One region of the Roseibium sp. MB-4 genome, then DNA from elsewhere that is predicted to be linked to it. Evidence: predicted binding sites of a transcription regulator. Region 1 holds the regulator's gene; the other holds the start of a gene.
The links. The regulator LexA, encoded in region 1, represses DNA repair genes until DNA is damaged. The targets are predictions, from matches to a motif close to TGTTCNNNNTGTGTTCNG.
Positions count from the first base shown of each region.

Region 1 (15,275 bases):
TGGAGGTCGGGTCGGTCGGATCGATCTCGACAACATAACCGGCGCGGTTCGGCTCGTTCGGATGTTTGGAGACATCATAACGATCTTCAATTACAGCCCAGTTGTAGCCCCAGTCCGTTGCAGACACGCCATACCGAGCAAGTTCCGGAGTTACTTCGTGGTCCGGATTTTCCGGAGCGGAAAAATAGCCGTTGAAGTTTTCTTCACAGGTCAGGTACGTGCCCCATGGGGTGACGCCGTTGCCGCAGTTGTTCCAGGTCCCAAGAGACTTGGTGCCGGTTGGATCGGCCTCGGTCTTCATCAAGTCATGGCCTGCGGCCGGTCCGGTCAGCTCCATCTCGCTTTGTGGCGTGATGCGGCGGTTGTACGGGCTGTCCTTGACGATTTTCCAGGCGCCACCGTCATTGGCGATTTCAACAACTGAAATGCCGTGGGCCATCATGCCCTTGGCAATGTCGTCTTCGGCCATGATGCGCTTGTCTTCAGCGCTCAGCGCGATGATGTCGCGGTTGGTGTATTCGTTGTTCACGACGAGAAGCGTCTTGCCGTCATGGGAGAACACGTCCATGCCGTCCGTATTGTCGCCGAACGCGCGGGCCTGGCTATCCGCCGTGCCGCGGGTCGCATCATCAAACTCGGGAACATCGGACCACAATGGATCGCCCCACTGCACTAGGATTTCCGATTTGTAGCCTTCCGGGACAATCACTGCATCCGCTGTCGAGGTCGGGATCTGGGTGAAGGCAAAGCGGCCGTCCGCAGCCTTTGCACCGGTCGGCACCAGGCTCGTGCCAAGGGCGGTAAAGCTGCCAAATGCCAAAACGCCGCCCAGAAAGCCGCGGCGGCTAAGGGCCGATTCAACGATCCTGTCAAAATCATTCTCTTCGGGACGGGGATTTACGACCTCGTCAAATTCATCGAACGACAAATCTTTGGTGTCGATGTTGGCCATTGAAGGCTCCTCCAGGCTAGCGACCGTTTTCGGTCTTGGCTAAGAATTTTTGGTTGGCACCCGCCAGGGTCGCATTGACTATAGCTGCAACTATTTAGCTGTCAAAGCGATGATCTGAACGACCGTTTCATTCCTTCGATTGAAACGCCCGTACCCATCGGATCTATGCAAATTTAGATTTCAAATGGATGACGCTTCCCGCCGTCATTCATTCCAAAAGATATGAAATTTGTCCGGGTTTGTTCCGGTATCGCGGCCCCGTTTGAGTTCATCTTGATCAAGCCGAACAGAGGGAGCCCTGGCTCGGAAAACACGTTGGGAGGCTGTGGCGTACTGCCAACGCCTCCCAAAGAATTACAGGGTCCTTTGCAGCTCTCAGCTCGGCGAAAAAGGAACAGATGAGTGGTGCAGCACGATCTTCAGATCGCCATCTTCCATCCGCTCAACACCAAAGGTGTATTCAACCTTCACTTCTGTGCCGTCAGTGGTCATGAAGTAGTAGTTGCCCATGGTCATGGCGGTTTCGCCGCTGATCACCATGCCCTCCGGTTCCCAGCGGACATTGCTATAAGGCGCGATCGCAAAGCCATTGTCCTCGGAGATATCGCCGCCCACAAAGTAGGAGAGGGCCGCGTCAAAGTCTCCCCGGAACTGATCTTCACTGGCGAGCGTTGGTTTAAAAAGGACAGGGCGGTCGCCGTAAGCATAAAACTGCTCGATATGGTTTGTTGCCGCCGCTCTATAGTCTCCACCGTCCGAATGCACCTTGCCGATGTTGACGATGCCTTCGCCCCAGGCGGTTTTCAGGGCAGTGACCTCCTTCTCCGTCAGTTCACCAGAAGGCTTTGTCGCCGCGGTGGCGGACACGGCGGTCGCTGCGAGCGCGGCAGCAATGGCGAAAGCGGCAGGTCTCAACATACTTCTCTCCTCCAAGAAATGGCAGGTTCATCCAAAGACAACCTGGAGATGGGAAGTCGACAATCACGTTACCAATTAAAATATTTTAATATTTGAGCCGGACCGCTGACCATTTTACAGCCTTAAACCCGGCCTTCTTTCCCAAAGCGCAAACAATATTGATAGCTGTTGAGCGTTTTTGAAAATATCTGAGAGTGTTTGACGAGGATCAATGGCTGTTGAGCTGCCTGCAGGTACGGTGAGCACACATCGGAGACGAAAATGCTGAGCAAACCTTTTCTGACAACGCATGAAATCGCCGAACTCCTGAAGGTGCGGGAACCAACGGTACGGACCTGGATCCATCAACAGGAACTGCGGGCCGTGAAGCTCGGCCGGGAGTTTCGCGTGGCGGTCAAAGACCTGGAGGCCTTTGTCAATGAACACGCGACCAGAGCTCCCAGTTGGAAATAAGCCAGTCGGCCCATGCTTTTAGTTACTGCTGCACAGTCTGTTTAATCGGCGAACGCCGAAAATTGCCCGCTGATTAATTGGCGCAAACAGTCATACGAACGAACAAAACGCGCGAACCGAAGGCACACGCATTTGAGAGCTTGTGCACCGAAGGCACGCAAAAACTTCCACTCAAAATCACGAGGACAAGCAATGCCCAAAATGAAAGCTGCAGTGGTCACGGGATTTGGCAAGCCACTGGAAATCAGAGAGGTCGAAAAACCAGGCGCTCGAGAAGGCCACATCGTGGTCAAGATCGAAGCCAGCGGTGTGTGCCATACCGATCTCCATGCTGCCAAAGGCGATTGGCCCGTCAAGCCTGAACCGCCCTTCATTCCGGGCCATGAGGGTGTGGGCTACGTTGCCGAGGTCGGACGCGGTGTGACGTCTGTGAAGGAGGGTGACCGTGTTGGGGTGCCCTGGCTTCATCGTGCTTGCGGCCACTGCAACTCATGCATAACCGGATGGGAAACCCTTTGCCGGACCGATCCGCAATACACCGGATACACAGTCAATGGCGGGTTCGCCGAATATGTCGAGGCTGATCCGGTCTATGTCGGGCATATTCCGGACGGGGTCGACTTCGCGCCGGCCGCGCCGATCCTGTGTGCTGGCGTCACGGTCTATAAAGGCCTGAAGGAATGTGACCTCCGCCCGGGAAAAAGTGTCGTCATATCCGGTGTCGGTGGATTGGGGCACCTCGCGGTGCAGTATGCCAAGGCAATGGGTCTGCATGTCATTGCCGTGGACGTTGCTGATGACAAGCTGAGGCTTGCGTCCGATTTGGGCGCCGAAGTCACGATCAATGCCAAGACGCAAGACCCAGTGGCTGAGCTGACCCGATTGGGCGGCGCAGACGGCGTTTTGGTAACGGCCGTCTCGAATTCAGCTTTTGCTCAGGCGGTCGGCATGCTGGCTCCCGGCGGGACCATGAGCCTTGTCGGTCTGCCGCCCGGCGATTTCCCGCTCAACATCTTTGACGTTGTTCTCAACCGGAAAACAATCCGGGGCTCGATCGTCGGAACACGGGCGGACCTCGCTGAGAGCCTGGCATTTGCCGCAGAGGGAAAGGTTGCTTCGCATTACGCCACAGAGTCACTCGACAACATCAACGACATCTTTGGCCGGATGGAGCAGGGCAAAATCGATGGCCGCATTGTGATGACGTTGTAACCGGCGGCAAACAGAGAGGATTTCAATCATGGCAGCGGCGATTGAGGGCTATATCTTTTACGAGATCGCAGCTCTGCTCGTTCTTGCAGCAAGTGTCGGTTTTGTAGGGCTGTTGCTGCGACAGCCCCTGATCGTCAGCTTTATCGCCGTTGGCATCCTCGCCGGTCCCTCGGTCCTTGGAATTGCGCAGTCAGACGCCCAGATCGATCTGCTGGCGGAGCTTGGAATTGCGGTCCTCTTGTTTCTCGTCGGACTGAAACTGGACTACAATCTTGTCCGAACTCTCGGTCCGGTCGCACTGGTGACCGGACTGGGGCAGGTCCTGTTCACGACCGTCTTCGGCTTCCTGATCGCGCTTGCGCTTGGCATGACACCAACCACCGCGATCTATGTCGCCATCGCGTTGACCTTTTCGTCAACGATCATCATTGTGAAGCTCTTGTCGGACAAGCGTGAGATCGACGCGCTGCACGGCCGGATCGCCCTTGGTTTCCTGATCGTTCAGGATGTCGTTGTCGTCGTCGCCATGATCACGCTTTCGGCGATTGGTGTCGGCAGTGCGAGCGGCAGCGACAGCGCCTTTGCCGATGTTTTGCGGGTCTTCGGCTATGGATTGGCGACGCTGGCGTTCGTTGCGTTCTTCATCCGCTTTGTAGCCAATCCGCTGGTCGAAAAATTGTCCACGGCGCCGGAACTGCTGGTGTCGTTTGCCATTGGCTGGGCGGCATTGCTCGCAGCCGTTGGCCATTACCTTGGATTTGGCAAGGAGCTGGGCGGTTTGCTGGCTGGTGTGTCACTGGCATCGACTCCCTTTCGCGAGGCGATTTCTGCACGTCTTGCCAGCCTTCGTGACTTCTTGTTGCTGTTCTTTTTCATCGCGCTCGGTGCATCGCTGGACCTGTCGGTCCTCGGCGCGAGTGTAGGGCCTGCCATCGTGCTCTCTTTGTTCGTTCTGATTGGCAACCCTTTGATCGTTTTAGCGATCATGGGGGCCATGGGATACCGCAAGCGGACCGGGTTTCTTGCCGGCTTGACCGTTGCCCAAATCAGCGAGTTTTCCCTGATCTTCATGGCGATGGGGCTGACGATCGGCCACGTGGATGAACGCGCGCTTGGGCTGGTGACACTTGTCGGGTTGGTCACAATCGCAGCATCGACCTACATGATCACCTTCTCGCATCAGCTCTATGCCGCGCTCGAACCGTTCCTTGGGGTCTTCGAACGGCGCAACACGGCCGCCGAACCCGAAGGCAGCAGCGTGTCTGCAAAGTCCTATGACGTCATCCTGTTTGGTCTGGGGCGGTACGGGCTCGGGATTGCCAGCGCTTTGAAAGAGGATGGCAAACGGATCTTGGGGGTGGATTTCAGTCCAGGTGCTGTCAGAAATGCCCGGGCACTTGGCTATGACGTGTTGTTTGGAGATGCCACGGATCCGGAGTTTCTTGCTCATCTTCCACTTGGCAATGCGGAATGGCTCGTGATGGCTGTTCCGGAACACGACACCGGTGTGACACATGATGACCCGCGCTTTGCTTTGCTGAAAGCTGCCCGTGATCTTGGGTTTGAGGGACGTGTTGCGGTTGCCGCACACCGCGAGGTGACTGCGGAGGCTCTCTCAAGGATAAACGCTGATATCGTCATGATGCCATACCGTGACGCAGCTTATGCCGCAGCAAACATGATAGCCGGGCGTGCGGCTCCCTCTTTGCCCGGTCTACAGGATCCTGAAGGTCAAAAGGAGCTGCCGGTATGATTGGGGAGCTCGGGCGTCCAAAAAAAGTACTCGCCGTAATCGATGACACAGATACGCAGATCGCACTTAAGAGTGCAGCCGAGTTGGCAAAAGCGTATGAGGCCGCCTTAGAGGTGATCGCTTGCGTGGAGCCACCGCAGGACATCGCAATTATCGCCCGGTTGGCCGGACGCGATAAAGACGCGATCATTGAAGAGATGGTGACCCGTGCGCAAAGGTCTGCAACAGAGAACCTGAGAAGGGTTCTGCCGGATCAAGCGATCGAACCTCAAGTTGTTGTCGGGAAAGCTTATCTGAACATCATCAGGCATGTTGCTGAAACGGGCTGCGATTTTGTGGTGAAAGCAGCTGAGCCGTTGACCGGCGTCAGTGGTTTCCTGCATGCAAGCAACGACCAGCATCTTTTGCGCAAATGTCCTTGTCCGGTCTGGCTGCAGTCCGGAACCGCTGAGCCGTCGCCGCGCCGTATCATTGCGGCGGTGGATTTGGACAACTGGGATGCGGCGGAACCGGACACTCTGGACATGCTGAACCAGCGCGTTGTCGAAGCTGCGGTGCGTGTTGCACATGCACCCGGGTCAGAAATCATCATACTTCATGCCTGGGACGCGGTAGGCGAGGGGATGGTTTGGGCTTTTTCCGACACCGGGGATGCGCGCAAGGCAGCCAATGACTATGTGCAGGAGACGTTGAAAATCCGCGAAGAAGCGATGCACCGGTTGCTCAATACCATGCGTGAGAGATTGGCGAGTTCGAACGTGGTCTTACAGCCACTTCTTGCCCGCGGCGCAGTGGAACGCGTGATAGAAATTCAGAGCAACATTCAAAACGCGGATCTCGTGGTTATGGGAACTGTCGCGCGGACCGGGCTCAGCGGCGTTTTCATTGGCAACACGGCTGAGAACATCGTCAATAGCCTTCAATGTCCGGTGCTTGCCGTCAAACCTGAAGGGTTTGTCAGCCCATTGCTGGCACCCTGACATCGAAAGAGTGTTGCCGCCGGGTCTCAAGCTGGCCGGTAGAAGGCCTAGCGAATGCCTGTCGGCGGCGCGGCGGTCCCGTGATGCAAGTTGAACGGCAGCGGAGCACGCTGATACCGTTCGCAGGTGTCGCAAGGGCTTGTGAACTGGGTATGGACCGGAAAGCGGCGGCGTGCCCGATCACTTCGGAGGCGCGGTACATCTTCAAATCGCGATTTGGAATTACTCAAGGTCTCCGGTTTTTCGGAAAGCCTGGCTGCAAAGCGTTTGTGCAACTCCTGGGCGACGCGCGGGATCAGATCATTGACCAGCACGTCTTCGTGCGGCGATTGCAGTCTTTTCGACTTGTGACGTTGGTCATGCATTGATGCTCCTCCATCCCAGAAAATTACAACACGCGGGTCTTGCACGCACAAGCTGTGGCGACTGCGTAAGTGCTTTTAGGTAGATGAGACCGGTGATGCGAGAACCAGATATTTTCTGGTAGGCGGCATTTCCCCCCAGAAACAAAAAAGCCCCGGATCTGCGATCCGGGGCTTTTGTCTGGTCAGTTCGTCAACCAATCAGCGGCGCTGATCGATCGGCACGTAGTCGCGCTTGGTAGCACCTGTGTAGAGCTGACGCGGGCGGCCGATACGCTGAGACGGATCTTCCACCATTTCCTTCCACTGGGCGATCCAGCCGACGGTCCGCGCAAGCGCGAACAGCACTGTGAACATGGTAGTCGGGAAACCGAGCGCACGCAGCGTGATGCCGGAGTAGAAGTCGATGTTCGGATAGAGCTTCTTCTCGACGAAATACGGATCGTTGAGGGCGATTTTTTCCAACTCCATCGCAATGTCGAGGAGCGGGTCGTCCTTGATGCCGAGTTCGCCGAGCACCTCGTGGCAGGTTTTCTGCATGATCTTGGCGCGCGGATCGTAGTTCTTGTAGACCCGGTGACCGAAGCCCATGAGACGGAACGGATCGTTCTTGTCTTTCGCGCGGGCAACAAACTCCGGAATGCGGTCAACAGAACCGATTTCGGACAGCATGTTGAGCGCTGCTTCGTTTGCCCCGCCGTGTGCCGGGCCCCAGAGACAGGCAATGCCAGCTGCAATACATGCGAACGGGTTCGCACCGGAGGATCCGGCAAGACGCACGGTCGATGTGGAAGCGTTCTGCTCGTGGTCAGCGTGCAGGATGAAGATACGGTCCATGGCGCGCGCCAGAACCGGGTTCACCTTGTACTCTTCACACGGAACGGCAAAGCACATGTGCAGGAAGTTCGCTGCGTAACCCAGGTCGTTGCGCGGATAAACGAACGGCTGACCGACGTGGTACTTATAGGCCATTGCAGCCATGGTCGGCAGTTTTGCGATCATGCGCAGGGACGCCACCATCCGCTGATGCGGATCGGAGATGTCGGTGCTGTCATGATAGAACGCTGACAGGGCGCCAACGGTGCCGCAGAGGATCGCCATCGGGTGGGCGTCGCGGCGGAAACCGGAATAGAACCGGTTCATCTGTTCGTGGATCATCGTGTGATAGGTCACACGGGTGACGAAATCGTCTTTCTGCGCCTTGGTCGGCAGTTCGCCATACAGCAGCAGATAGCAGGATTCCAGGAAGTCACCATGGTCGGCGAGTTGTTCGATCGGATACCCGCGATACAGCAGCGTGCCTTCGTCACCATCGATGTAGGTGATTTTGGATTCGCACGATGCGGTTGAGGTAAAGCCCGGGTCGTAGGTGAACATGCCCGTGTCCTTGTAAAGGGACGAGATGTTCACAACCGACGGTCCGATGGATCCGTCAAGGACGTCGAAATCGTGGTCGTTGCCACCGACGTTGAGCTTGGCGTTGTTGTCGGCCATTCAGAAAACCCCCTATTTGTTACCCTTGCACTGCCGAGCCACGGGCCTTGGATGCAAGACCCAAATGAGGCGGCCAGACTGTGCTGGAGGAATGGTCGCGTCTTGCCTAGCCCATTTGCCGCACTGCCGCAAGCAGCAGCGTATAACGCTTTGGTCAAAGGCCGACATGTTGATGTTTGCCAATGTTCCGGCGCGCTGCAGCAAAACGCGCCGGTCCTTTGTGCTCCCTTACGTCAGGCAGCCTGATCGGCAATCCGGGCGAGGGATTCGTCGCGGCCGAGTGCAACCAGCACGTCATAAATGCCAGGGGAGGTGCCCCGGCCGGTGAGCGCTGCACGCAGTGGCTGGGCGACTTTGCCGAGTTTCAGATCCTTGTCTTCCGCATAGGCTTTGACAGCCGCCTCCAGCGGTTCCGCTTGCCAGTCAGCAACGCCAGAAAGCACGCCGTTTAGATCGCCCAGAATCGCCCGGGCGTCGTCTGTAAGGATCTTGATCGCCTTCTCGTCATTCTCGAGCGGGCGCTGGCGCCACAGGTAGGAGGCGCTGTCAGTCAATTCGACAAGTGTCTTTGCGCGTTCCTTCAGGCCGGGAAGGGCGGTCAGAGCCGTTTGGGCATTGGCCGCGTCCGACATCCATTCCAAAACAGCTGCCCCGTCGTCCGCATGTGTAAGATAGACCTTCCAATGCTCCAGCAGCTCAGCGTCGTTGGTGGCGCGCATGTAATGGCCATTGAGATTTTCCAGCTTCTTGAAATCGAAGCGCGCTGCCGACTGACCAACGGCATCCATGCCGAACCATTTGATCATGTCCTCAAGCGACATGATCTCTTCATCACCATGGCTCCAGCCGAGGCGCGCGAGATAATTGCGCATGGCTTGCGGCAGATAGCCAAGGGCCCGGTAGGCCTCGGCTCCGGTCGCGCCGTGGCGTTTGGAAAGTTTGGCACCGTCCGGCCCGTGGATTAGCGGGATATGCGCCATTTTCGGCACGTCCCAGCCGTTGGCATTGAAAATCAGCGTTTGGCGGGCGGCGTTGGTCAGATGGTCGACACCGCGGATGATATGCGTGATGCCCATGTCGTGATCGTCGACAACGACGGCCAGCATGTAAGTCGGCGTGCCGTCGGAGCGCAGGAGAACAAAGTCATCAAGATCCTTGTTCGGGATCACCACACGGCCTTGAACCATGTCGTCCACGACCGTTTCGCCATCTTGCGGAGCTTTCAGCCGGATGACCGGATCAATGCCTTCGGGCGCTTCGGACGCATCCTTGTCGCGCCAGGTGCCGTCATAGCGCGGCGGGCGTCCTTCTGCGCGGGCCTTTTCGCGCATGGCATCGACCTCTTCCGGGGTTGAGTAACACCGATAAGCCGTGCCGTTTTCCAGCATCTGGTCAACAACTTCCTTGTGGCGGTCGACCCGGGAGAACTGGGAGATCGGTTCGCCGTCCCAGTCAAGACCAAGCCACGAAAGGCCATCCATCAGCGCATCGACCGCTTCCTGTGTGGAGCGGGCCCGGTCTGTGTCTTCGATGCGCAGCAGCATTTTGCCGCAGTGATGCTTGGCGAAGAGCCAGTTGAAGAGGGCGGTGCGGGCGCCGCCAATATGTAGAAATCCGGTCGGGGATGGGGCGAAACGCGTGACGATATCTTGTGCCATGGTGCTTTTTGAAAGTCTCTGTCAGAATGAGGCGCGGGTCTGCGCCTGACGGATAGTGGCGCGGTCTTAGCATAGGCAAGCCTGTGGCAAAATAGGCTTTGCTGCGATCGTCAAACCCGGCATAAGGAGCGCGGGTGGCACGGGAGGCGAAACCAGAAGCCGATGATGACAACCGGGCTGTCCCCGGTGCTCCTGTCAGTGACCCTTCAGTTATATCGTCAAACACGGATAGCAGGCACCAGCCCGCCGAGGGGTCGCCCTGGATCGCGTTTCTGAGAACCCGGAGAGAACACAAAGACCGGCCAACTTATCAGCACGCTGGTTGGGCAGGAACGGCGGACGATTGGGAGCAGTTTTGGCAAAAGCAGGGTCTTTTGTGGACCGGATTTTCCTTCAGCGCCGGTATTTTTTTCTACAGCTTGTTGCCTGAAGAGCCGAGTTGGCTCGTGCTTGGCGTGTTATTCGTTTTATCAGGTGGTTTCGCTGGCTCCCACGCTATCCGAACCGGTCTGCCGCGAATTTTGATCCTTTTGCTCGCCCTTTTTGCAGGGCTCAGCATTGCAACACTCCGAACAGCTGCAGTGGGCGCACCCCGGCTGGCGGAGCCGATGACTGTTCTGTTGCGCGGTGACGTCTTGAAGGTGCAGGAAACCCGGTCTGGCAAGCGGCTTGTGCTCCGCGTCAGAGAAGTTGATGCCAGAGAAAATACTGTTGGGCGGTTTGCAAACCGGGTCCGGCTGCGCATTCCGGCCGATGCGCGCATTGCACCCGGCAACTCGATCAAAGTCCGGGCCCGGTTGTTTCCGCCTATGGGTCCTGTGGTGCCCGGCGGATATGACTTTTCCTTCCGCGCCTATTTTGACGGCATAGGTGCAAGCGGCTTCAGTTACGGCGCGCCAGAGATCGTGCAAGGGCCTGCGGCGTCTCAAGTCCTTCTGCTCGTTCGCAAGGTGAATGAACTCCGCCAGCGCTTGGCAGAGCGGATTTCAGCACTTTTGCCGGAAGGCCCGGAAACAGCCCTTGCGGTTGCACTCTTGGTGGGCGATCGCAGCGGTATTGATGAAAAGACCGAAGAGAGCCTTCGGGCCGCGGGCCTGGCACACATTCTGGCAATTTCAGGCCTGCATATGGCGCTCTTTGCAGGCGGTGCTTATGCTGTATGTCTTGGCGCCCTAGCAATTATCCCGGGCCTTGCGCTGCGCTGGCCGATCCACAAGGTTTCAGCCGTTCTCGCCCTTGTCGCGGCAGTTTTTTATCTTCTGCTGTCCGGGGCATCAGTCGCCACCCAAAGATCCTTCATTATGATCGCGCTGGTCTTTTTGGGGATCATGACCGGACGCCGGGGTTTGACACTGCGATCGGTCGCAATCGCCGGCCTGTTCTTGCTTCTACTCGCGCCGGAGCGCCTGTTTTATCCAGGTTTTCAGATGTCGTTTGCGGCCGTGATCGCACTGGTCGCCGTTTATGATCTTTGGCGTTCGCATCAAAAGAGAAGAAGGTTTCTTGTCTCTTCAACAATCGGGCTCTCTTGGTTCTTGTCCGGCGCACTAAAATGGGCCACCGGTTTGTTCGTGACGGCCCTCGTCGCCGGGATCGCAACCGGAATTGTCGGTGCGTACCACTTTTCCCGGATCGCGCCCTTCGGACTGGTCGGCAACATGCTGGGCATGCCGGTTTTTTCTATCATCGTGATGCCAATGGGCGTGGTGGCATTGGTCCTGATGCCGTTCGGTTTGGCGGCAATCCCGCTCAAGATCATGAGCGCCGGTCTGGCGGCGCTGATCCAGATAGCGGAATTCACAGAACAGATTGCGCCTGACTTTGGCCGAATGGGAAGTCTAACCGGCCTGTCTGCCGCTGTTTTATTGGCCGGTTTCTTTGGTTTGCTGCTCGCCCCGGGCCGTTTCCGGATGATCGGTTTGGGTCTCGCACCTGCCGGAATCGCTCTCGCGATAATATCGCGTCCGCCAGATATTTACATTCCGGCAAAAGGGGCTCAATTGGCTGCCCGGGATATCGAGGGCAAGTTAGCGTTATCCAGCGCCAGAAGTTCTTTTGCTGTAGAGACTTGGTTTGAAGCGGAAGGAGTATCAGAAGAAGCGATTAAATCGCGCAAGATGAAATCCGATCAGCGCGCTTGCGACCCTGCGGGCTGTGTGGTCCAGACATTCGCAGCAAGGGCAGAAGTTGGTGAGGAGCAGATTCCGGTCACCATCGCCCTACCGAAGACCCGGAATGCCCTTTTTTATGACTGTCAAAAGGCAGATATGATCGTGACCGATATGATCGCGCCGGAAGCATGCTCCGCAGTCGTTTTCGACCAGGACATCAGAGTGGCGCGCGGTGCCATTTCTATTTGGTTGGGCCAGGTCTGTCGAACACGCACTCCAACAAAGGACCAGATGATCGAAAACGGGCAGAGAGTAGAGGCTGCGGTTCAAAGAAAGAATGTTGCGCCAGCCCCAATAATGCCGCCGCAAACCACTCGCGCAGCGGCAAAAACTCCCAGCGCTGTTGTTTGCCAAACGCAAATAAATTCAGTCAAATACGCCAAGCCAACGCCTCCGCGGCCGTGGCACAAGCAAGGCTCGGTCACACGCGCAAGTCTGCGAGCATCTGCTGGCTAAAACAGATGAGAGTACCTACAAACCCGCAGTGGCGGGAAACTCTCGAAAATGCCTGCCGGTCTCGGAGCTTCAGTACCGGCGAAACAGAGAAACAAGTTTCCCTTGCACACGGACACGGCCCGGTCCGAAAATACGCGTCTCGTAGGCGGGGTTAGCGGCCTCAAGCGCGATCGACGCGCCTTTTTTGCGCAACCGTTTCAGCGTCGCTTCCTCATCGTCCACAAGGGCCACGACGATGTCGCCGCTGTCCGCGCTTTCCGTTCGGCGGATCAAGACGGTGTCGCCGTCCAAAATGCCGGCCTCAATCATTGAATCCCCGCGCACTTCCAGAGCGTAATGTTCACCCTTGCCAAGGAGTTCTGGCGGGACGCTGATGGAGTGGCTGTGGGTCTGGATTGCTTCGATCGGAACACCGGCTGCAATCCGTCCCATGACCGGGATTTCCGTCGATGCTGCGACAGGTTCTGGCGCGGGCGCAGGGGCCGGCGCCGGTTTGCCGAGTGATCCTTCAATCACCTCTGGTGAGAAACTGCCTCTTGGTCGCGGCGCACCCAGGCCCGGCGCGATCGAATCTGGCAAGCGGACCACTTCCATGGCGCGGGCTCTGTTGGGAAGCCGGCGTATGAAACCGCGCTCTTCCAGGGCGGTGATCAGTCGGTGAATGCCGGATTTGGAGCGGAGATCCAGAGCATCTTTCATTTCGTCGAAAGACGGCGGAACGCCCGTTTCCTTCAGTCTTTCGTGAATGAACATGAGCAGTTCGTACTGCTTGCGCGTCAGCATACTGCGGTTCCTCGCCCTGAGTTTAGTTTTGCCTGAGAATCGCTCAGTACAAATCGAGAACATCCTACCTGTTCTCATTGTGTTCTGCAAGGGTAAACGTTCTCTTACTGTTCTGCCGATGGTTCTGAGATCGAAACCTGCAGATGCTTTAAGGCGCTGAGAAAAAGATTGTTTTATTCGCAGTACGGTTGAACAACCGATTTTCGCGGAAAGAACAAGACTGGGACCTGCACAAATGTTGTGAGCCGGCCTTTCTGATCCGCTAACAGGCTCTAGCTATCTTCTGAGTTGTTGCGGAGGAAGCAGACCATGCGGATGATTGTGATCGTTGCTGTTTTGTTGCAGGGCTTGCTTGTTTCTGCGGCCTCATCCGAGGAACTTGATCTGGAACTCGTGCTTCTGGCAGATGCCACTGGTTCAATTGATGACGCGGAAATCAGGTTCCAGCGCCAGGGCTATGCCGAAGCGATCACCGATCCACAGGTCCTGAACGCAATTGCGGACAACGCGTATGGCAAGATCGCCGTGACCTATGTCGAATGGGCGGACATGTTTTCCCAGGACGTCGTGGTCGACTGGATGGTGATCGACGGACCGCAGTCGGCGCAGCTCTTTGCAGAGCGTTTGATGGCACCGCCCCGTCAGGCCTTTGGCCGCAACGCGATTGGCGCAGCTCTTCTAAAGGGCAAGGAGCTGATCGACACCAACGAATACAAGGGGTTGCGCCGGGTGATCGATTTGTCGGCGGACAGCGCCAACAATTGGAATGGGCCAAGCATCACTGAGGCAAGAGACGCTGTGGTGAATTCCGGCATCGTCATCAATGGTCTTGCGGTCCTGTGCCGGCACTGTTCCGGCCGTCCGGTGTCTTACAATCTGGAGGACCGGTTCTTTTCCGAGATCATCGGTGGTCCGGGATCCTTTGTGGTGACCGCGGACAGTGCAGATACCTTCGCAGCGGCTGTGCGCAAGAAACTCATTCTGGAAATCGCGGACAAGCGGTCTGCGCCGGATGCCCGTGTGAGGTTTGCAGCGATTGAAGGCACGGGAGCTGCGAACTGATCGGGTAGATCCAGTCCGGGACTACATAATCTTAGATATTGAACTCAAACCGGCAGGCATCCGCCCCGCAAGCTCCGCATTCCGTCTCTGTGACACGGACAAGCTGGCCGATCAGTTCCTGGAACAACCTCTCGAAAACAGCCACATGCCAATGGCAAATTGGATGATCAGCGTGTTCCCCTGCGATTAGCGGATTGTCCTTCAGGATAAAGACCAGGGGTCTGCGTCTTGCGATTTCAAACTGTCCGGAGCCTGCAAAGGTCCAGGCGTTTTTTGAAATGGCGTTTGCCAAGAGATGTTTTGAGACGCTTGCGGGAAGCGCTTTCAAAAGCGATTGCGCCAGACCAGGGATTCGGTGTTTTAGGACATAATCGGCCGTTCCAACACCAGCAGCCCTAGATATCTCCGTTGAAAGGTCGGGCAGGGTGGCCCGCACGGTCTTGTGAAACCGTGCAACGGGGCCTTCCGGGATCAGGCCGCTCATATCTGGAAGGCTCGCAATGCGGGCGTCGTGCAAGAGCGTTTCGAAAAGGTCCTGACCGCCCTGTTCTTCCAAGGGAGAGCGGAATTGGGTCAAGGCATTCGGGCCGATCATGCCATCGGCCTGAAGGCTCTGCCGGTCCATGTCAGGCGTTCTCCGCCATTTGTTCCGTGCTGCCACCGCAAGCAAGCGCTGCCGCGGCTGACGCTTTTTTGCGGTCTGCCGCCCGCTCCTTGCCCTGCAGACGCAACGCTTCACGCCGTTCGGCTGCCCGGGCGGCACGATCGGCCGCCGATTCCCAGTCCGCCACTTGGGCTTCTGCCAAGGTGCGGTTCTCATCGAAGTCGAAATGCACCTTGTCTTTGGACTGCGGGCCCCAGTACCCGGCCTTGCCAAGGTCATAGAACGTGCGGGCAAACCCGGCTTTCAGAAAGGCTTTCAGGCAGCCCAGCAGATAGCGCCGGCGAAAGCCTGTACCGCGCCACGGGTAATGGAACAGCGCCTTTTGCATGTAGAAGCGCCGATAGTTCTTCATGACAC
Region 1 covers NZ_JBRKQB010000001.1:884,433-899,707, reverse strand. The annotation lists gene ACVDG4_RS04310 (PhoX family protein) at 1-952, opposite strand, end outside; gene ACVDG4_RS04305 (metal-independent carbonic anhydrase family protein) at 1,328-1,870, opposite strand; gene ACVDG4_RS04300 (helix-turn-helix domain-containing protein) at 2,132-2,323, shown strand; gene adhP (alcohol dehydrogenase AdhP) at 2,516-3,535, shown strand; gene ACVDG4_RS04290 (cation:proton antiporter) at 3,564-5,288, shown strand; gene ACVDG4_RS04285 (universal stress protein) at 5,285-6,268, shown strand; gene ACVDG4_RS04280 (hypothetical protein) at 6,316-6,633, opposite strand; gene gltA (citrate synthase) at 6,832-8,124, opposite strand; gene gltX (glutamate--tRNA ligase) at 8,358-9,782, opposite strand; gene ACVDG4_RS04265 (ComEC/Rec2 family competence protein) at 9,917-12,409, shown strand; gene lexA (transcriptional repressor LexA) at 12,479-13,192, opposite strand; gene ACVDG4_RS04255 (DUF1194 domain-containing protein) at 13,502-14,254, shown strand; gene bchJ (bacteriochlorophyll 4-vinyl reductase) at 14,286-14,879, opposite strand; gene bchE (magnesium-protoporphyrin IX monomethyl ester anaerobic oxidative cyclase) at 14,881-15,275, opposite strand, start outside.

Region 2 (15,275 bases), on a different contig from region 1:
CTTGGGACACGAACTCGAGATCGGTCACACCATTTGCGGCAGCCTTGGCCTTGATGGTGTCCAGTTCCTGAAGCTGCGGGTCATTGGTGGCGACGATCAGCTTGCCGATCTGCTCGTGTCCAACCCCGTTTTCCCGGCAAAACGCGTAAAGCTGCTTCTTGCCCTGGACGCAGAGCCGCGCCTTCAGACTGCCTTGCGGATAGTAGATCCCGGCATGAATGACCTCCGAATTGCGGGCACTTGTTTCCGAGCCAATCAGATCATGCTGCTCCAAAACCATCACTTCGCGCCCGGACAGGGCCAAGGCGCGCGCGCAGGCAAGCCCCACGGCCCCGGCACCAATCACGATGGTTTCGATGTCATGCATGGCTTGTTTCATTCCTAATCGACCGGCATCAACTCATTTCTTCGACGAGAGCTGACCGCGAAAGGTGAGAGCCCCCCTCCGCAGTCATCCCGCACTTGATGCGGGATCCACTCCGTGAGCGTTCCATTCGATCAGCCCCGCGTGGGGCGAGCAAACGGGATGGATCCTCGGATCAAGTCCGAGGATGACGGAGAGAAGGGAGAAGCCGTGCCAAACCTTAACAGACTGACTTCCCGGAAAAGTCCACAGACTTTATCCGGGATCGCTTCCGTTCGCCCGGGATGACACAGTATCCGTTCAGCTGCCGTCCCGGGCTCGACCCGGGACCTGAGCTTCTTTCCGACATGGCCCCGGATCAGGTCCGGGGCGGCCTTAACAGGCGGCGGGTGTTACCCCCACCACTTCTCCGGCTCGAAAGAGCCAGCAGCGTCTTCGATGACCTGACCGACCTGGAAGAGTGTCGACTCATCGAACGGTTTGCCGATCAGCTGCAGGCCAAGCGGCAGGCCTTCAGACGAGAGACCAGCAGGTACGGAGATGCCCGGAAGACCGGCCATATTCACGGTCACGGTGAAGATGTCGTTGAGGTACATTTTCACCGGGTCGGAGTGAAGGTCCTGATCCGCCACACCAAAGGCTGCAGAAGGCGTTGCCGGGGTCAGGATGGCATCAACGCCGTTGGCCCAAGCCAGATCAAAGTCGCGCTTGATCAGCGTGCGGACCTTCTGGGCTTTCAGGTAATAGGCATCGTAGTAACCGGCGGACAGCACATAAGTGCCAATCAGGATCCGGCGTTTGACTTCATCACCAAAGCCTTCTGCGCGGGTGTTTTCATACATCTCTACGATGTCCTTGCCCGGAACACGCAGACCGTAGCGAACGCCGTCATAACGGGCGAGGTTCGAAGAGGCTTCCGCAGGCGCAACGATGTAATAGGCCGGGAGCGCGTATTTTGTGTGCGGCATGGCAATGTCGACGATTTCCGCGCCCGCATCCTTCAGCCACGCAATGCCCTGTTGCCACAGCTCATCGATTTCGCCCGGCATGCCGTCCAGCCGGTACTCGGCCGGAATGCCGATTTTCAGACCCTTAACGGACTTGCCGATGGCCGCTTCATAATCCGGGACCTCGATGTCGACGGACGTGGTGTCTTTTGGGTCGACGGAAGCCATGGACTTCAGAAGGATCGCACTGTCGCGCACCGTGTGGGCGATCGGGCCAGCCTGGTCGAGCGAGGAGGCAAAGGCCACAACGCCCCAGCGCGAGCAGCGGCCGTAAGTCGGTTTAATGCCAACCGTACCGGTGAAGGCAGCCGGCTGACGGATGGAACCACCGGTGTCCGTAGCCGTCGCGCCCATGCACATGCGCGCAGCAACGGCGGCTGCCGACCCGCCGGACGAGCCGCCCGGAACGAGATCCTGGTTGGAACCCTTCTTCCGCCACGGGTTGATGACGTCGCCGTAGTAGGAGGTCTCGTTCGACGAGCCCATGGCGAATTCGTCCATGTTAAGCTTGCCGAGCATGACCGCGCCATCAGCCCACAGATTGGCCGTCACAGTGGACTCATAGGCTGGCTTGAAGCCGTCCAGAATGTGGGAACACGCCTGCGTGTGAACGCCTTCGGTGCCGAATAGGTCCTTGATACCGAGCGGAATACCTTCCAGCGCACCGCCCTCGCCCTTGGCGAGCTTGTCGTCAGAGGTTTTGGCCATCGCGCGGGCTTTGTCTGCGGTAACAGCAACATAGGCGTTTAGCGCGCCGTTGGCCTGTTCGATGTTGCCGAGAAACGCCTCGGTGAGTTCGGTGGACGTGTAGTCCTTGTTCTTCAAGCCTTCGCGGGCTTCGGCAATGGTCAGTTTTGTAAGGTCTGTCATGGGTCCAGGTCTTTCAGGCTGCCGTCAGGCGCCGGGAATAGAAAAGGGATTCAGGATGTTCGGGATAGTCCAGGATCGGGCCGCACACTTTGAAGCCGCTGGTCTCGTAGAGGCGCTTGGCCGCAAAATAATTGACACCGGTTTCCAAAACAGCCTCGGAGAAGCCTTCCTCGATGGCGAGCGCCAGGATCCGGTCCAGCAATTGACGTCCAAGGCCGAGGCCCTGAAAAGCGGGACGGGTGTACATGCGCTTGACTTCGGCAATGCCGCCATCGTGGCGGTAGAGCGATCCACAGGCCGCCACCTTGCCATCAACGCGGGCGACAAAGACGGTGGTCCGCGCATCGGCCATCTGTTCGACGGTCAGATGGTGGCAGGCGTCTTCCGATGTCAGGCTCAACAACAACGCATTCAATTCACAGACCATCGCACGCATCTCATCGCTGAGCGGCGTTTCAACGGCGATTGAAATGGCTGGCGCGGACGACATCCCGGTTGCTCCTGCTTATTCGACGACTTTCGGCACCATGAAGAAGTTGTCTTCAGAGGCCGGCGCGTTCTTGGTGATGTCGGCGGCCTTGTTGCCGTCGGTTACACCGTCTGCGCGCTTTTTCATGGTTGTTTCGACCACGGAGGTCATCGGCTCAACGCCGTCAATGTTCACTTCGTCGAGCTGTTCGACAAAACCGAGGATGGCATTCAGTTCGCCGGTCATGCGGGTGGCTTCGTCTTCGCTCACCTTGATGCGGGCAAGACGCGCAACGCGCTTTACCGTTGCAGTATCTACGGACATGTTTTTTCCTTTGACCGTTGGAAATCTGGTTTGGAATTTGATTACCGCCCCAAGCGCTCATTTTCCAATGAATGTCCTTGCTGAACGCATCAAGACATGAAATACGGTCCTGATGGGGACCGAATTATGAGTGATGGTTCAACACGCCGGGGGCGGAAAGACGACCCCAGCCTGACCGGCCGGCTGCAATCCGCGATGGTAAGGGCTCTGGCCCACCATGGGTACGAGCCTGTTCGTTTAGACGATCTTGCGAACGCCGCGGGCACCAGCAAACAGGCAATCTATCGCCGCTGGTCCGACAAACAGGACTTTGCACTTGCCGCGCTTCAAACTGCTCTGTTTCAGATCCCCGCACCCAGACCCGAGCGCACAAATACTGCGCGAGACCTCTACCGCCTGATCGACGGCTACCGGAGAGCCTTGAACAGTCACCTTGGCAAGGCCCTACTACACGTGCGGACAGTCCCAGCTTTCGGATCGCTACTTACAGACTTTGAAGACGAAATCCGGTTTCACATCCGCCAGTGCTTGATCGCGACACCGTTTGAGCAGGACCTTCAGGCGAAAACCACGCTAATCCTGGGACTCATTTGGCAAGACCTGTTTGATCTGCATTTCGGGCGCAGCGGGCTGGATGACACTGGATTGGAAAGCGCGATCTATTTGCTTTTGGGGCTGACTGCCCCCCGATCCTCTGTGGAACAGTCGCCGCTCCCCGGATTGTGAGCCACGTCTGAGTACCAAGGCGTTCACGATATCTGGCGGTGTGCTTTCATCTCTGTGAACAAGGGTGATTGGTGTTTGGCAGCGGTCATGGCCATTCTCCAGACACCGGGCGCGAACATGTGCCTCAACTCAAAAACCTTCCGGAGTTCTCGATGCCGCTCTACACCTCGAAATCCGTGCTTCTTGGCCTCACAGCTCTTTTTTCCGTCACCGGCTTTGCCGTGTCGGCTGACGAAATCACCACCTTTACCAAGAACGGCGCCGCTATCGGCGGCACCGATCCGGTTGCCTACTTCACCCAAGGCAAGCCGGTCGCCGGTTCTGATGAGTACACGTTCCAATATGACGACGTGACCTGGAAGTTTTCGTCTGCTGAAAACCGGGACAAGTTCGCCGCCGATCCGGTGAAATACGCGCCGCAATACGGCGGTTTCTGCGCCTTCGGTCTGAGCAAGGGCTTCAAGGTTCCGGTCATCCCGGAGGCCTGGAAAATCGTCGATGGCAAGCTCTACCTCAACAACAGCATCGCCGTGCAAGAGCGTTTTGAAGGCAACACCGCAGAATACATCAATCACGCTGACCTGAACTGGGACATCGTGAAAGACACGAAGCCGGAAGACCTGAAAGAACCGATCATCCGGTAAGGGTGCGCCTTGGTAATTCTGGTGCAACAACTTAGATTGCACCAGATTTACGTGGCGATTTACGCTGCTTGGCTCACACTGGTGCGCTATGCTGCGAATCGAGACGCTTCGATTTCCTTTAGTTCTTGGCGAAATTTGACTGCTATGTGTTCGAAACCTTTCTTTGTCGGGTGAATTTCATCCTGCCACCAGTCACTCCCAGTTCCAATTACCTTGCGAAGATCAATGAACCGAAATTTGCCGTTAAACTTTGGTTGCGCAGCTAAATTCAAGATGCGGTTGTTGAACCGGTCCACCATCTCTTTAACGACGGCGCGCCAGATTGTTTGATCGTTTATGTTCCGCTTTTGACTGAGAGGACCGCCGATTATCCATCCCCCTTTTCCCGCAGGTCTCGGATCGCAGTATCCATAGCCGTGCATAATGATCTCACAGTCCATCCCAACTATTTTTGATGCCCATAAGTCCGTGTAGTAGTAAACTAAATTTAGCAAGTATTCGAAGTCATCATTTACATAATCATCAACAGGTCTATTGGGGGACCATTGGTGAACATATTTCTCAATGGAACCAAGGACATTATTGCCACCTACGCTTAATAGCACCACGTCAGATTTTTCAGCTGAAATTGTTGAGAACAATTCATCTTGCCGGAGTAAGTTCGACCATGCATCACCAGCCTTGGCAAGCGAAAGAACGGCATATTCTTTCCACAATTCCAGCACTATGTCAGACGCATATCCAAGTGGCGGCAACTCGCACCATGAGTCGCCTTCAGCGACGCACTTCAAACCAGAATACCCATTCCGGATGTGACTACGATAGCGCCGCTGCTTCGCTCTGCGGTAAAAATCTAAAACTGATTGCAGTTTCAATAGCTTATCATCTGAGTCTTTAGAGCCTGCGTAGAAATCAGACTCAATCTGGAAACCGCCAGCACCATCGCGTGCAAAGCGCGTTCCTTCTAAAGTAAATTCTTCGCCGTTATCGTGATCCTTGTCCTCAAGAACAGTTACCAATTTGTAGTGGTCAATCTTCTCGAGCAAACGATCCATTTCAGTATCATTATTCATAGCAACCTCACATAGAAAAACTTGCATAATATACTAGTGGTAGCAATCATCTTACGCTTAGTCAAATAGCCTAGTCTCAACTGGGATATTGTGAAGGACACCAAGCCGGAAGACTTGAAAGAACCGTTCATCCGGTAATTCCTGGCTATTGAGGAAAACTATTGAGCCCGCCAATTCGGCGGGCTTTTTCATATGCCGTCTGACACGCTGTTTCCTGTCACGAAACAATGACGCCTTTCAAAACCGGTCAGGCAATGTTAAATGCTGAGTATTGAAGTCAGCATTTAAAGGTTCCCCATGGCCGCCCTGCCGAAACGCAAACCCCGCTTTTTGACCGTCAAGTCTGCCGTGTACTTAAGCCCGCACATGATCCGTGTGACCTTTTCGGGACCCGAACTGGAAGGATTTCCAATGGGGCAAGAAGGGGCGAATTGCAAGCTGGTGCTGCCGCGTGACGGTGAAAGCCGGGACGACTTCGAAGCATATTTTGGCGCCGGCGCACCAGATGAGAAGGTCCACCCGGTCAGGACCTATACCGTGCGGGCCTATCGGCCGGACCGTCTGGAACTCGACATCGATTTTGTCGCCCATGGCGACAACGGACCGGCAACCCGCTGGGCCCAATCCGCCAAACCCGGATCATTCCTCGGCTTCTTCGGGCCAAGTCAGAAGAAGATCAAGGAATTCTACGCTGATTGGTATCTGGTGGCAGCGGACCTCTCCGCCATGCCGGTTGCCGAAGCCGTTCTGGAGCAGATGCCGCAGGACGCGAAAGGCGTTGCCCTTTTTGAAGTGCCGTCCAAAGACGATATCCGGGAGATTGTGGTCCCAAGCAACATCGAAATCCATTGGTTGATCCATGAGGATCCGCATGTGGCATCCAACGCACAGCTCGACTTCATAAGGTCGATGACATGGCCGGACGGTCTTCTTCAAACCTGCATTGCCGGAGAAAGTTCGGTCATCCGGTCGATCCGGGACTATCTGCACAACACCCGGCAGGTGCCGCGCAAAGACACCTACATCTCCGGCTATTGGAAAATCGGCCTCGTTGAAGACGAGCATCAGAAAATGAAACGGGCGGAAGCCGCCTGACACCCCTTTCGATCTGGCAGGAAGCCGTGCGCGTAGTCTCTTCAGGTGACGGAGAGCTGCGATGGCCCGCTATTACGTGTCAGTGACCGGTTTGCGGTTGAAGACCTGGTTTCATGCCCTGCGCTTCTGGCGGCACGCGATCCCCAGCTTCAATCAGGCAAAAGCAGCGGACGGCAACGTTTTGACTGACACACGGACCGTGCACGGCGTCCACCACACCTTGACCGTCTGGACGAGTGAAACGGCGATGAAACGCTATCTTTATCGCGGAGCGCACCGCAAGGCGATCAAGGCGTTTCCATCAATCGCAACTGGAACGACATGCGGCTTCCACACTGACGACATTCCATCCTGGGAGGTCGCTCTTGAATACTGGGAGCGCCATGGACGGGACTACGAGACGCCGACAATGGGCAGCTCGCGTAGCCCCTAGTCCAACCTCATTGCTTTAGCCAAGCTGGAATCCGGCACCAGCTATTCCCGCGGCCCAAGATATTCCACACGCAGGTCTTCCACTTTTCCGGCTTCCTTGGCCGCGAGCAGCTCAATGTTGATCGTGCGGGTGTAAGGGCTGCGCAGCGACAGGGCAAACCCGTATTTGTTCGGATCAAAGAGCGGCCCAACCACCTCCACATCCGCGTTGGGATTGGTGTGATCGTAGTATTCCAATGTCGGCGCATCGCCGACAAACGCGTCAATTTCGCCGTCGCTTAATGCTTCGACAGCCTCATCGAGGCCATCAAACGCAATCACCGACCATCCCTGCTCGCGTGAATAGTCTTCCCCTACACTGCCGTCGAACACACCGACGACCTTACCCGGCAAGTCGGCAACACTCTGGATCTGATTGTTGAGAGACAAGGTGGTCATGACGCTTGTAACGGAAGACGTAATGAACGCCATCACCGCCAATCCGCACACCAGCCAGATCGCTTGCCACACACGCCCGATCCAACCAAACAGGTTCTTGCGCGATGGCGCCTTGCCGGAGGTCACGACAGACATTACCGAATAAAAACTGTCCGCCAGACCATCGGGCCACTTCTGCGAGAAGGACTTGTCGAACCGGCGGTCAAAAAGGGTCATGAGAAGCGTAGCCACCACAATGACAAACGCGAGCCAGCCGTAGGCCTTCAGGAAACCCGCCTCCTGAAGCCCGTTGACCACTTCCCAGAAGCTGGTTGATCCGGTAGAGCCGACCATGATGCGCAGACCTGAATCGAACCAGGGCTGGGTGAAATCCATTTTCTCCAAACGCGCCTTTGTGATGGTCAGGTTCGAGATCGCAGCATCTTTTTGCCCCTCCGCAGTCGCGTCGATCAAGGCCCGCACATTGGGGTACGGCTCGTACTGATACTCGAGGCCGGCAGCAGCTGCGAGCTCTTCCCAAAGCTCGATCGCCATGCCGGAATATCCATCAGCCGTTTGCATCACGAAAGGCGGGCTCACCCGAACGCCAACCTTCAGCGGCGCTTCGCCGCTTGCCGCTTCCGGTGCTTGCCCCGCCTCCTGCGCGGCACCGGGCGATACAACCAGTATCATTGCACTGATCAGCGCTATGATCGGGAACACGGAACGCAAAAAGACACGATAATTCAGCAGCATGGCTCCCCCAAGGCAAGGACGCAAAAACGAATGCGTTCAGACGTTACAACCTAAAGGGTAAAACAGTCGCAAACGCCTGTGTGATGCCTTTGCAATCGAGTAGTTTGGCTACTGGGTCTCGGCCTGCGCCGGGACCGCCGGGCTAGGGATTACTTCAAACGACCGCATCAAAGCTGTCACTTCCGCCAGCATGGCTGGCCAGTCTTGTGGGGGGATAGAACGATTGTGGCGAGCGCTCGATTGAGTAGGAACTAAGACAGTTGTTCGAAGTTCTGTGCCGGTAGAAACATCCGCTGTAACAGAATACCCGCTTGACACTTGTTCCCGCGCTATCACCTCCGCGCCTTCATGTCTCCAATTCCTAGAAAAGAAATAGGAGAGACCATTAGGCGCCTTATATCGCCAGTACATGCTATCAAACGCTGTTCCGGTTTTTGTCAGATTTGGCTTCGATACCGTGAGCGGATCTTGCGGGCTTGCAAAAATGCCAATGTAGGTGAGCCCCTGCAAATACTTGTATTCTGGATGTTTGGACCAGAACTGAGGCGTTATTCTCTCTATGTCAGCCGGTTTAAAATTCACATTCCGATATTCGTCGACTGCATTCGCAAAATCCTGGCAGTACAACCACCAGCCCTGCCCAGTATTATTGCCTTGCAAATCCTGATAACTAAAACGGGTCGGAAAATCAGCGCCGTCGCTCAACCGCTGGGAAATCGATGGCTGCCACTCCACCGGAATGTGATACTCGCGCCCATCCAATTTTATCCGAACAACATCCGTTGGCTCGCAGCTGTTGAGCGGCGAGTGATCGGAAATCTTCAGCCAGAAATAGCCAACGACCGCCGCGCAAAAAATAAGAAAGACCGCCAGGTGTTTCATGAAAGTGGAGAGCATTTTCGCCCCAAGGCACCCAAGTTTTGAAATTCCGTCTTGCTGCGGGAAATTCATTTATAAGTTGCAATTCCGACCACTATGACGACCCTTGAGTTAAAGACCCATGAAACTCCTCTCGATGGTGGCGCAGTATCCATTGAAGTCTGGTGGCCGCCCCAGCGTAGGCTGGGGCCCAGTAAATCCCTGACCTCAAGATTTGAGTTCTGCACTTGCCCAATTAACAGCATCTGTGGCAACTGCATCCCGGCCTGCGCCGGGACGGCTGAAAACTGTCGGGGTTCACGAGAACTATCCCCACCAAATCCGCCTATCGCGTCTCGCCAGCGCCGCATTTGTTGCTATATTGTTCTCCAAAGCGCTTTTAACCGGACCGATAAACCATGACCGACCCGGACGGGTATGACGATCCCTTTGACGATCCTTTTCAACCCATCGGGACGCGAGCGGAAGCTCCCCCTGTTGCACCACAATCTGTTGCACCGCCTTCTGGTGGCGGCATTGCTGCACGCGCCATGGCGGCCCGCCGGGCACCCGACTATCTGACCGGTCTCAATCCCGAACAGCGCCTTGCCGTGGAAACGACCGAGGGGCCTGTCCTGGTGCTCGCGGGTGCCGGCACCGGCAAGACCCGGGTTTTGACCACCCGGATCGCGCATATTCTGGCGTCCGGCCTGGCACGTCCACATGAAATTCTGGCCGTGACCTTCACCAACAAGGCCGCCCGCGAAATGAAGGAGCGCATTGCGGGGTTTGTCGGTGGCAATGTGGAGGGCATGGCCTGGCTCGGCACATTCCACTCCATCTGCGTCAAAATCCTTCGAAAACATGCCGAACTGGTGGGCTTGAAATCCGGCTTTTCGATTCTCGACACAGACGATCAGATCCGCCTGATCAAGCAGATCATTCAGGCTGAAGGGCTCGACGACAAGCGCTGGACCGCCCGCGCCTTTGCCAACATGCTCGACGGCTGGAAGAACCGGGCCCTGACACCGGATCAGGTGCCAGAAGGCGAAGCGCGCGCCTTCGCGAACGGCAAGGGCCGCAAGCTCTATCAGGAGTATCAAGAGCGCCTGTCAATCCTGAACGCCGCCGATTTTGGCGATCTCCTGCTCCACGTCATCACGCTGTTCAAGACCCGCCCGGATGTGCTTGCCGATTATCAGCGCCGCTTCCGCTACATGCTGGTGGACGAGTATCAGGACACCAACATTGCCCAATATCTGTGGCTGCGTCTGCTGGCCCAGGGCAATCCGAATGTCTGCTGTGTCGGTGATGACGATCAGTCAATCTATGGCTGGCGCGGGGCGGAGGTCGACAACATCCTGCGCTTTGAACACGATTTCAAGGGCGCGGAGGTGATCCGGCTGGAGCGCAATTACCGCTCCACCAGTCACATTCTCGCCGCTGCCTCTCATCTCATCTCTTTCAACGAAGGCCGGCTCGGCAAGACGCTTTTCACTGACTTTCACGAACCGGATCATGACCTCGTGTCCGTTGCCTCCGTCTGGGATTCAGAAGAAGAAGCCAGGACGATTGGTGATGAAATCGAGGCGCTGCAGACCAAAGGTCACGCGCTCAACGAGATGGCCGTTCTGGTCCGCGCCTCCTTCCAGATGCGCGAGTTCGAGGATCGATTTGTCACGCTCGGCCTCAATTACCGTGTCATTGGCGGTCCGCGCTTTTATGAGCGCATGGAAATCCGCGATGCCATGGCGTATTTCCGCTGTGTCATGCAGCCGGCGGACGATCTGGCGTTCGAGCGGATCGTCAACACGCCGAAACGCGGCCTTGGGGATGCCACGCTTAAACTTGTGCATGAACTGGCACGGGCCGAGCGCATCCCCTTGATGCAGGCCGCCAGCCAGCTGATCGATTCCGAAGAGCTGAAACCCAAGCCGCGCAATTCACTGAAAACCGTGCTCGACAATTTCGAACGCTGGCGGCGCCAGCTCGACAGCATGAAGCACACGGATCTCGCCGAGATCATTCTGGATGAAAGTGGCTACACGGAAATGTGGCGGCAGGACCGCTCGGCCGAGGCCCCGGGCCGTCTGGACAACCTGAAAGAACTCATCCGCTCCATGGAAGAGTTTGAATCCATGGCCGGGTTCCTGGAACACATCTCCCTCGTCATGGACCGCGACAGCGCAGATGCACAGGACGCCGTCTCGATCATGACGCTGCACTCCGCAAAGGGCTTGGAGTTCGACACGGTCTTCCTGCCCGGCTGGGAAGAAGGGCTGTTTCCGCACCAGCGGGCGCTGGATGAAAGCGGCCGCGCAGGCCTGGAAGAGGAACGCCGCCTCGCCTATGTCGGCATCACCCGAGCCAAGAAACGGGCGAAGCTCTACTTTGCCTCCAACCGGCGCATTCACGGCCAATGGCAATCGAGCATTCCATCAAGGTTCCTTGATGAACTGCCGACTGAACACGTTGAAATCGCGGAAGCCTCGTCCAACTACGGCGGGTATGGCGGTGGCGGCTATGGTCCGTCGCGCTTCGACCGTCAGGATGCCTTTGAAACCGGCAGCTATTCGACGCCCGGCTGGCAACGCGCTCAACGCGCGCGCCAATCCTCGAACGGGTTTTCAGACGGCGGCGGACGTGGCTACCAATCTGCCCGGCAAAAACGCCAGGGTCCGCTCACCATTGAAGGGGAACTGGTTGCCAAGTCCGTCAGCGATACCCCCTCGGAATATTCCGTCGGCGAACGGGTGTTCCACATCAAGTTCGGCTATGGTGCGATCAAGTCGATCGAAGGCAACAAGCTGACCATCGATTTTGAAAAGGCCGGTCAGAAAAAAGTCATCGACAGCTTCGTCGAGCGGCACTGATTTTAAGATATTGATATTTATATCAATATCAGACTAAGGACAACGAAATTTACCTTAGGTTAAGCATAAAACCGCTAGTGTGACCGGACAGTTAGACTGATCCGCAATTTGTTTCTGCGTCGCGGATACGGCAGGAGACAAATGATGCACCTTTCCAACACGACAGCCCTATTACGCCGTTTTTCAGGGACCACCGTCCTTGCAGTTGTCGTTCATACCACAGCATTCATCGCATCATCTGAACAGTCTCATGCCAACTGTGATGTATTCGGCACAGCAACAGTTCGAGTTTCTGGAAACGCCACTCTAGATCCAAGCAGTTTTTCACCAACAAGCAATGTTTGTACTGAAAAACGTACAGAAATATATGTTACACCGGGCACTGTTCCCGCCGATGGTTCTTACAATTTCTATTCTCCCCAGATATTTGATCTGAAACAGATCACAAAAGTTAACGCTATTATATTCGCTGATAACTCTATTGAGGCAGCGACATCGAATGGAACAAACTTTTTACGCCTTTTGCAAACGCCCGCGACCGACGATCTCGGCGCGACCCGGATTAATCTCATAGACGTAACCATCGGAGAAAATCGTGCCATAACGTTGACTGAGGAAAATGGTGATACGCAGTTCCAAGAAGTTTATGTTTCAAGCGCGTCTTCAACCCCAATCACCTACAACTCATTCACGATCAACAACCCATCCCTATTCGCGGTCGGAACCTTCAACATTAACAGTCAAGTGCTGGCCTCCCCGACAAAATTAACACTCAAAAACAGCGCGATATTGAATGCCGGGCTCACCTCCGTTGGGACAGGATCAGAACTAAAGCTGGAAAACACCACGATAGATACTCGCATATTCCGCCTCGATGGTATTCTATCTGGCAACGCAACAATCAATGGCAAATCCGGTGCGAGTGACACGGTTTTTTTGACTGCTGGGGGTTCAGAATTCAGCCCCGGCAACTCCATCGGGACGCTTTCTATCAATGGCAATCTGTCTTTACAGGGCGCGACAAGTCTTGTCTCCGAACTGGACCCGACAGCCAGTCAAAACGCGGACCTTTTGGACGTTTCCGGCGATATGACCGGTGCGGACAACCTGACCGCGACACTGGAAAAGGACAGCGGATATTCAGGATCGGGCGCCACCGAAATCAGTGATTTCATCAACTCCACCTTTGTCATCGCGCGCGCCGGATCGATTGACAGTGACAGTGTTACCCTGGTCGAAGGCAATTCGTTGAATGCACACCTGAGTGCAAGCCTCGCGGGACCGCCGACACAAACCTCACAGATTGAGGTCAAGTTTTCTGACAACTCGGCGACACCCACTTTCTTGCCAACCAAGGTGAAGACCATCCAGTCGACCGGCGGTGGCAAGCAAGTGATCCCCCCGCCGGTGACAACGACCACGACAACACCAACGGCGACAGTTACGACCACCACCACGACGACACCAACGGTCACAACAACGACGACAACCACCACGACGACCAACACGACCACGCCCACAACGACGACGACCACATCAACAGTCCCGACGCAAACCACCACACCGCCCGTTACGACACCATGGGTTGCCTTGGTGACGGCCGTATCAGCAACGCACAATGAAACACCCATCGATGGCGTGTCAGGCGGAAGCGGTGGCGGAAACCAAATCCTCGCTGGCGGCAACACGGTGAGTGACGGCTATTTGTCTCTGACCAATGGCGACCTGATCACCTTCAACGAGGTTCACGCTGAGCCCTATTCCTCCAACCTGACCGTCGGCCTGGAACATCTCGATCACATTGCCACTTCGGTGATGAACCGGATTTCCGGCAGCCACGATGTCCTCGACAAGGCCAATCAGGTTCGCGATGCTCAAGGACGGGCCATCTGGCTGGATGCGTCCGGGCTGAAAGGAAACGTGGACGGTAAAGACGGTCTTGGAAGTTTCAATTATTCAATTGCAAGCGTGATTGGCGGTGCTGATCTGCTCGCAAGTGATCAGGGAAGCGTTGGGGCGTTTGCAGGCTACGGCTATCAACAAATGGACGAGCATGACACCGTCGATCAATCGTTCTCAGCCCAGTCGGGCTTTGCCGGATTGTACGGAACACTCTACCGCGACAGCTGGCGGCTGGCGGCCTCCGGTGGTTACTCTTACAGCGCCAACAAAGGCGAGCGGAACAACCCGAATGTCGGCTTGTTCACCGGTGGGCGCGCGGAATCCGATTTTGATTCCCATGCCGCCTTTGTCGCCGCCAAGGCTGGCTATGAACTGCCGCTAACGCCCCAGTTCAAATTGACACCGTTTGCTGCAGCTTCCTACGCGCACATTTGGCAAGGCGAAGCTCGGGAAACCGGAGGCGGTGACTTCAACTACACCGTCCATGCAGCGACTGCGGACGCCGTTTTGACCGGTCTCGGGTTCGACTGGGCTGCAGACGTTTGGAAAACGGACACCGGGACCGCAAAGCTGGTCGGATTTGCCCGCTATGATCATGACTGGAGCGCGTCAGCAGATTCAGCACACGATATCACCGTAACGTCCGACTTGTTCGGGACTTTCAATCAAACAGGCCAAAACCGCGGCGCCCATTCCGTAACAGCCGGATTGGGCTTTGTCGGCTCCGTCGGCAGCGCGGGTGCATGGCGATTGGGTGTTGCAGGCGCACTCAACGAACACGGTGAAGAAATCGGCGCGGGCGCACACTTTTCCTGGCGGTTTTAGAAGAAGGCACTTTGCGGGCCTCTGGCCGCAACCGGGTTCCGGCGCTCACCTTTAGAGATCAATTCCTTTTTCCTCTTGCTCCCTGATCAGCAGGAAGCGTTCGGGTATGAAGGGATGGAGGGCAACCGCTTCCCGCAAGGCCTGCTGGCCGAGCCGGACCCTGCCCTGCTCCATCAGGATCCGGCCCTTGCCGGAAAGCGCCCCGAAATGCCGGGGCTCGAGTGCGAGCACCCGTTCGATATCTTCCAGTGAGCGGTCGGGTTTGCCCTGGAGGTAATGGATGAATGCCCGCTGGTTCCACGCCTCGGCATAATCGGGCGCCGTCTCCAAGGCACTGTTCAACTCCATAAGTGCCCCTTCATAGTCGGCAACGCGCCGTTTGCTCATTGCCGAGCGCACCTTTGCCTCCAGATCTGCGGATGGGGCGGCCGCAATCCAGCTCTCCCAGATTTCCGCTTCCACTATTCGGGCCTCCATTTCGCTATTCGAGGAAAGCAATGCATCGAACAGCCGTTGATCCGGGAGATTACCCGCCTGTACCGGCCTCGCTATGCCAAAAAAGACAAGACAAAGCAGCAATGCGGCTGTCGGCAAGATACGGCGGGACTGAAGGATTGCGCTTGCCTGCATGGTGGATCTC
Region 2 covers NZ_JBRKQB010000002.1:364,167-379,441, forward strand. The annotation lists gene ACVDG4_RS12785 (NAD(P)/FAD-dependent oxidoreductase) at 1-367, opposite strand, end outside; gene gatA (Asp-tRNA(Asn)/Glu-tRNA(Gln) amidotransferase subunit GatA) at 757-2,241, opposite strand; gene ACVDG4_RS12795 (GNAT family N-acetyltransferase) at 2,255-2,731, opposite strand; gene gatC (Asp-tRNA(Asn)/Glu-tRNA(Gln) amidotransferase subunit GatC) at 2,747-3,034, opposite strand; gene ACVDG4_RS12805 (TetR/AcrR family transcriptional regulator) at 3,161-3,760, shown strand; gene ACVDG4_RS12810 (YHS domain-containing (seleno)protein) at 3,913-4,404, shown strand; gene ACVDG4_RS12815 (SGNH/GDSL hydrolase family protein) at 4,491-5,477, opposite strand; gene ACVDG4_RS12820 (siderophore-interacting protein) at 5,775-6,572, shown strand; gene ACVDG4_RS12825 (hypothetical protein) at 6,634-7,005, shown strand; gene ACVDG4_RS12830 (transporter substrate-binding domain-containing protein) at 7,047-8,177, opposite strand; gene ACVDG4_RS12835 (hypothetical protein) at 8,286-9,128, opposite strand; gene ACVDG4_RS12840 (ATP-dependent helicase) at 9,455-11,908, shown strand; gene ACVDG4_RS12845 (autotransporter outer membrane beta-barrel domain-containing protein) at 12,845-14,635, shown strand; gene ACVDG4_RS12850 (tetratricopeptide repeat protein) at 14,687-15,265, opposite strand.
Region 2: ACVDG4_RS12840 (ATP-dependent helicase) is a predicted target of LexA. The motif match lies at 9,408-9,425, and genes of this name have one in related genera.